DNA from 2 places in the Streptomyces sp. NPDC005070 genome. Region 2 is predicted to be linked to the other one. Evidence: predicted binding sites of a transcription regulator. Region 2 holds the regulator's gene; the other holds the start of a gene.
The links. Region 2 encodes HspR, which represses chaperone genes until heat shock. Its sites were predicted from a motif close to TTGAGNNNNNNNNNCTCAA; they were not measured.
Positions count from the first base shown of each region.

Region 1: lon (endopeptidase La) is a predicted target of HspR. The motif match lies at 2,147-2,165, and genes of this name have one in related genera.

Region 1 is NZ_JBSFZS010000011.1:26,786-30,197, reverse strand. Features, by position in the region: gene lon (endopeptidase La) at 1-2,124, opposite strand, end outside; gene ACWEBX_RS06100 (hypothetical protein) at 2,316-2,594, shown strand; gene ACWEBX_RS06095 (spermine/spermidine synthase domain-containing protein) at 3,211-3,412, shown strand, end outside.
Region 2 is NZ_JBSFZS010000040.1:24,147-27,558, reverse strand. Features, by position in the region: gene ACWEBX_RS15975 (fibronectin type III domain-containing protein) at 1-1,611, shown strand, start outside; gene ACWEBX_RS15970 (heat shock protein transcriptional repressor HspR) at 1,683-2,135, opposite strand; gene dnaJ (molecular chaperone DnaJ) at 2,143-3,327, opposite strand; gene grpE (nucleotide exchange factor GrpE) at 3,361-3,412, opposite strand, start outside.

The DNA.
Region 1 (3,412 bases), on a different contig from region 2:
CGACGCCAGGGCGGTCGTCATGGTGACACCCGCGCTCGGACCGTCCTTCGGGACCGCGCCCGCCGGGAAGTGGATGTGCGCGCCGCGGTCCTTCAGGTCGCCGACGGGGAGTTCGAGCTCCGCGCCGTGCGAGCGCAGGAAGGAGAGCGCGATCTGCGCCGACTCCTTCATCACGTCGCCGAGCTGGCCCGTGAGGGTCAGACCGGCCGCGCCCGTCTCCGGGTCGGCCAGCGACGCCTCCACGTAGAGGACGTCACCGCCCGCGCCGGTGACCGCCAGGCCGGTGGCGACACCGGGCACCGCCGTACGGCGCTCGGCCGGGTCCTGCGCCGACTCGGGCACGTGGTGCGGGCGCCCGATGAGCTCGCGCAGATCGGCGTCGGTCACCGTGAACGGCAGCTCCCTGCGCCCCAGTTCGTGCTGGGCCGCGACCTTGCGCAGCAGCCGGGCGATGCCCCGCTCCAGGTTCCGTACGCCCGCTTCCCGGGTGTACTCCCCAGCGAGCCTGCGCAGCGCGCTCTCGTCGAGGACGACCTCGTCCTTCTCCAGGCCCGCCCGCTCGAGCTGACGCGGCAGCAGGTGGTCCCGGGCGATGACGACCTTCTCGTCCTCGGTGTAGCCGTCCAGGCGGACCAGCTCCATACGGTCGAGCAGGGCCTCCGGGATGGCCTCCAGGACGTTGGCCGTGGCCAGGAACACGACGTCGGAGAGGTCGAGTTCGACCTCCAGGTAGTGGTCGCGGAAGGTGTGGTTCTGCGCCGGGTCGAGGACTTCGAGCAGCGCCGCCGCCGGGTCGCCCCGGAAGTCGGAGCCGACCTTGTCGATCTCGTCGAGCAGGACCACCGGGTTCATCGACCCGGCTTCCTTGATCGCGCGGACGATCCGGCCGGGCAGCGCGCCCACGTACGTACGGCGGTGGCCGCGGATCTCGGCCTCGTCCCGGACGCCGCCGAGGGCGACGCGGACGAACTTGCGGCCCATGGCGTGCGCGACGGACTCACCGAGCGAGGTCTTGCCGACGCCGGGCGGGCCGACGAGCGCGAGCACGGCGCCGCCACGCCGGCCGCCGACGACTCCGAGACCGCGCTCGGAACGCCGCTTGCGCACCGCCAGGTACTCGGTGATGCGCTCCTTCACGTCCTCCAGACCGGCGTGCTCGGCGTCGAGCACGGCCTGGGCGCCCCTGATGTCGTACGCGTCCGCGGTCCGTTCGTTCCACGGCAGTTCCAGGACGGTGTCGAGCCAGGTCCGGATCCAGCTTCCCTCGGGCGACTGGTCACTGGAGCGCTCCAGCTTCTCGACCTCCTTGAGGGCGGCCTCGCGGACGCTCTCGGGAAGGTCGGCGGCCTCGACACGGGCGCGGTAGTCGTCGGACTCGTCCTCGCCGTCCTCTCCCTTGAGGTCGCGCAGCTCCTTGCGTACGGCTTCGAGCTGGCGGCGCAGCAGGAACTCGCGCTGCTGCTTGTCGACGCCCTCCTGGACGTCCTTGGCGATGGACTCGGCGACATCCTGCTCGGCGAGGTGCTCGCGGAGGTGTTCGGTGGCGAGCTTGAGCCGGGCCACCGGGTCGGCGGTCTCCAGCAGTTCGACCTTCTGCTCCACGGTGAGGAACGGTGAGTAACCGGAATTGTCGGCAAGGGCGGAAACGTCGTCGATCTGCTGCACCCTGTCCACGACCTGCCAGGCGGCGCGCTTGCGCAGCCAGCTCGTCGCCAGGGCCTTGTATTCCTTCACCAGGTCGGTGACCCGGCCGGGCAGCGGGTCGGGCACGGTCTCCTCGACCCGGGTGCCCTCGACCCACAGTGCGGCACCGGGACCGGTGGTCCCCGCGCCCACCCTCACGCGCCCGCGCCCTCGGATCAGCGCGCCCGGGTCACCGTCGGCCAGCCGGCCGACCTGCTCGACCGTGCCGAGCACGCCGGTGCTCGCGTAGGTCCCGTCGATGCGTGGCACCAGGAGTACCTGAGGCTTTCCGGGCGTTGAACGGGCAGCGGCCTGAGCGGCCTCCACCGCGGCACGCACGTCGGTGTCGTTCAGATCCAGCGGCACCACCATTCCGGGCAGCACGACCTCGTCATCGAGCGGCAGCACGGGCAGGGTGAGTGATGCGGACGTCGAAGCCATGATCTCCCCTTCGGCAGTCAAGTTGAGCTATGTCGGCTCAATGCACGGCGGGCTCGCAATGTTCCCCGGGGGGCGTTCGCTGTGAGCGATCGGCTCCGGGCCGCTGATCCTCGGGCCGCTGTCCGGGCCTCGTGGCCGTCGCGAACACCGCCCGGGATGCGGGGTGGCCGTCCGGCTCGGATCGTGGAGTCATGAACCATCACCTCGCCCAGAACAAGCTCGAGATCGACACCCGGCTCGTCACGACCGGTGCCGTGCTGACCGCGGCCGGTGCCCTGGTCGCGTGCACCGGCATGGTCATCGCGGCCGCCGCCGTGTTCACCGCGGGCCGGCGCCTGATCCGCGCCATGGATGTGCCTCCGTCGCAGGTGGCGGCCATCAAGTGGCGGCAGGCCAAGGAGGCCTCCCTGGCGGGCATGCAGGCATGGCAGTCCGCGTCCGACGCCCAGAACGGGGCGCCCATCCGTTAGCCGGCCCTCCCTCGGCCCTCCCTCCGATGGCTCAACGGGTCGCTTCCTGTCCGCTCCAGTGCGCCGGGGCGAGGAAGAGGCCCGTGAGCCGACCGGAGCGTGGCCCGGTCGAAGCGTGGCCCGGCCCTGAGGCGTGGCCCGGCCCTGAGGCGTGGCCCGGCCCTGAGGCGTGGCCCGGCCCTGAGGCGCGGGCTCGTCGGGGAGCCCGCGCCTCAGGGCCGGTATAGCCGCACGGGCCATGCGACCCGTGCGGTCTGCGCTGCCTACGCCGGCTGTGCGGCCATACCGGCGCCGTCGCCGCATCGCGGGCCAGGTCGCGACGCCGACCGGCGCGGCCGGAGCAGGACGCGCGCTGCCGGGGCACAGCGGGGAGGGGATTCAAAGGAGAAGCGCCGTGCTCCGGCCCGGCGGACACGGAAGCAAGACGGGCGATTCGCAGCAACTCCTCAAGAAAGGGTGCGCGCGGCCGGGGCCGGAGTCTCGGGCGAGGCCCGCGGCAGCCGCCGACCGGGGGTCGCGTCAATCTCGTGCGGCCCGCCGTCACCCCGGGGACGGGGGGAGCCGCTCCCCCGCAATTCCCGCGACCCGTACAGGTGAAAATGCCAGGATGGCGGCCATGACCGCCTCGTACGAGACTCCCGAAGTCCTCGACCGCCGACAGGGCCCGTACGGCGAGGTCGTGCTGCGGCGCCACGGCGGCCTTCTGCAGATCATCGCCAACGGATGCTTCCTCATGGACACCTCCGACGGGCGTTCCGAGCGGCTTCTCATGGACGCGGCGTACGACGCCCTGGACGGGCGCCCGGAGCCGAGCGTGC
Region 2 (3,412 bases):
GGAGGGCTGCTCACCGCAGCCGGCACGACCGCCTCCGCAGTGACCAACTGCACATCGCCCGCCTATAAGCGGCAGTTCTACGCGAACACCACCTTCTCGGGCGCGCCGAAGAAGACGGACTGCGACTCCGCGATCGACCAGAACTGGGGTTCCGGCGCGCCCGCGTCCGGACTTCCCGCCGACAACTTCGGCGTCCGCTGGACGGTGACCCGCGACTTCGGCTCGGGCGGCCCCTTCACCCTGCCCGTCACCACGCAGGACGGAATACGGGTCTATCTGGACGACATACGCAAAGTCGACCTCTGGAAGAACGTGTCGGCCACACAGTCAAAAACGGTCAACCTGAGCATTCCGTCCGGAAAACACACACTGCGCGTCGATTTCGTCAACTGGACAGGCAAGGCGAACGTCACGTTCGCCTACAAACCCGTCACTTCCGCCAGTACCGACAAAATCAAGCCACTCGTCCCCACGGGTTCCTCGGCGTCGTACGACACCGCGACCGGCCGGGCGAAGGTCTCCTGGTCCAAGAACCAGGAGATGGACCTCGCCGACTACCGCGTCTACCGCCGCCTCAAGGGCAGCAGCGCGTGGACCCTGCGGACCAAGACGACCGCCACCTCGTACACCGACACGTCCCTCCCGGCGACCGGCGCCACCTATTACTACGAGGTCCGCGCCCACGACAGGGCGGGCAACGAGTCCGCGGGCACGACGGACCGCCCGGTGACCACCGCCGACCGGACGGCGCCGGCACGCGTCACCGGCCTGTCGGGCCAGGGCACCACCGCGGGCAACGCCCTGACCTGGCAGGCCTCTTCCGCCGACGTCGACCACTACGAGGTGTGGGCCGCGCCGCCCGGGCAGAGCGACCCCGACGGGCCCCAGCCCGTGTTCGGGACCTCGTACACGGACCCGGTCGCCGAGCCGGGGACCGGCTACCGGTACACCGTGCAGGCCGTCGACGGCGCCGGGAACCTCTCCCCCGTCTCCGACGGCGTGACGCTCGTGCGCCCGGAGGACTCCACGGCCCCCGTGCCGGCTTCGGTCCTGGGCACGCCCGGCGACGCGTCCACCCGCGTCTCCTGGACCCCGGCGCAGGATCCCGACGCGATGGTCACCGGATTCCACGTCTACCGCCGTACGTCCGCGCAGGGCGCCTGGATCCCGGTGGGCAGCGCCGGGGCGACCGCCGTCTCCTACGACGACACCTCCGCCCCGAAGGGCACCGCGTACTACTACGTCGTCTCGGTCGACGGCGGAGGAGCCGAGTCGAGCCCCTCGGCCCCGACCACCGTCGACCGTCTGACGCCGGCCACCGCCACCGGTCCCGCCGCGCCGCGGCTGACCGTGGTCTCCGAAGGCGGAACCCGCTTCCCGATCAGCGTCGGGGTGCGGCCCGGGACCGGTGACGAGGCACGGCTGCTGAAGGGGTACGCGTGGGACGTCTCCGGCGCGTGCGGCTTCAGCGGCACCCTGTTCACCGCGTCGGACACCCTCTCCTGGACCCCGCGGTACACGGGCCCCTGCACGGTCTCCGCACGCGCCGTGGACGCCTACGGCCGGACGGGCGAGCAGGCCGCCTCCGTCGAGGTGATGGTCAACCGCTGAACGCCCGACCGCACGCGAAGGGGCCCGCCGGTTCGGGTGAACCGGCGGGCCCCTTCGGGTGAGCGCGGAAACTACTCGGACGTCCGCTTGGGACGCCATACCACCAGGGCGCTCGTCTGCTGGACCTCCTGGTACGGGACCAGGTCACGCCGGTAGGAGGCGTGCACGGCGGCCTCGCGCTGCTGCATGGCGACCGCCGCGCCGTCCAGGGCCGACTCCAGCTCCGCGACGCGGGACTGGAGCGCGGCCACCTGGTTCTCCAGCTCGATGATGCGCTTGATGCCGGCGAGGTTGATGCCCTCGTCCTGCGACAACTGCTGCACGGTGCGCAGCAGTTCGATGTCGCGGGCCGAGTAGCGCCGGCCCCGGCCGGCGGTGCGGTCGGGAGAGACCAGACCGAGCCGGTCGTACTGACGCAGGGTCTGCGGGTGCAGCCCGGAGAGCTGGGCCGCCACCGAGATGACGTAGACCGGGGTCTCCTCGGTCAGTTCATAGGGGTTGCGTCGACGACCGGTCGTGTCCATGGCTCCGTCATGCTCCCTTCGCGGCCTGGAACAGCTCCGCCCGCGGATCCTCACCCGCGGTCGCCTCGCGATACGCCTCCAGCGCGTCACGAGCCTTGCCGGACAGGTCCTGGGGGACCGTCACCTCGACGGTGACCAGGAGGTCGCCCCGCGTACCGTCCTTGCGGACCGCACCCCTGCCCCGGGCGCGCATGGTCCGTCCGTTGGGCGTGCCCGGCGGCAGCTTCAGCGTCACCGGCGGGCCGCCCAGCGTCGGCACCTTCACCTCGCCGCCCAGCGCCGCCTCCGCGAAAGTGACGGGCACGGTGACGGTGAGGTTGTCGTCCTTGCGGCCGAAGACCGGGTGGGCGTCCACATGGACGGTGACGTACAGGTCGCCGCCCGGGCCGCCCCGCTCGCCAGGCGCGCCCTTGCCCCGCAGCCGGATCCGCTGGTTGTCGCTGACGCCCGCGGGAATCCGGACCTGCATCGTGCGGGACGACTTGGCCCGCCCGCTGCCCGCGCACTCCATGCAGGGGTGCTCCGCGATCAGGCCCCGGCCCTTGCAGTCCGGGCAGGGATCCGTGAGCGAGAAACCGCCCCCGGAGCCCCGCGCCACCTGCCCGGTGCCGACACAGGTCGGGCACACGCGCGGTGTGCCGTTCTTGTCGCCGGTGCCCGAACAGGCCTTGCAGGCCGCCTGTGAGGTCATGCGCAGCGGAACGGTCGCGCCGTCCACCGCCTCCGTGAAGGAGAGAGTGACCTCGGTGTCGATGTCCTGGCCGCGCCTGGGCTGCGTACGCGTGCCCGTGGTGGCGCCGCGGTTGAACAGGCCCCCGAAGACGTCACCTATGCCGCCGCCGAAGCCGCCGGCCCCTCCCGCTCCCTGGCCCTGGGCGCCGCCTCCGAAGAGGTCGCCCAGGTCGAAGTTGAAGTTGCCGCCGCCCGCGCCGGGACCCGGCCGGAAGCCACCGTTGCCGAAGAGGGCGCGTGCCTCGTCGTAGTCCTTGCGCTTCTTGGGGTCGCCGAGCACGTCGTTCGCCTCGGAGATCTCCTTGAAGCGCTCCTCGGCCTTGGCGTTGCCCTTGTTGGCGTCCGGGTGGAACTCGCGGGCGAGCTTCCGGTACGCCTTCTTGATCTCGGCCTCGGTGGCGTCCTTGGGGACGCCGAGGACCTTGTAGAAGTCCTTCTCGATGAAGTCCTTGGTGCTCATCCCCGACGTCCCTCCTTCCTCGTCCGTTCAAGCTCAGCCCTCGTCCGGGCCACCGCTCTCCTTGTCGTCCGCCGCCTCGGCCGAA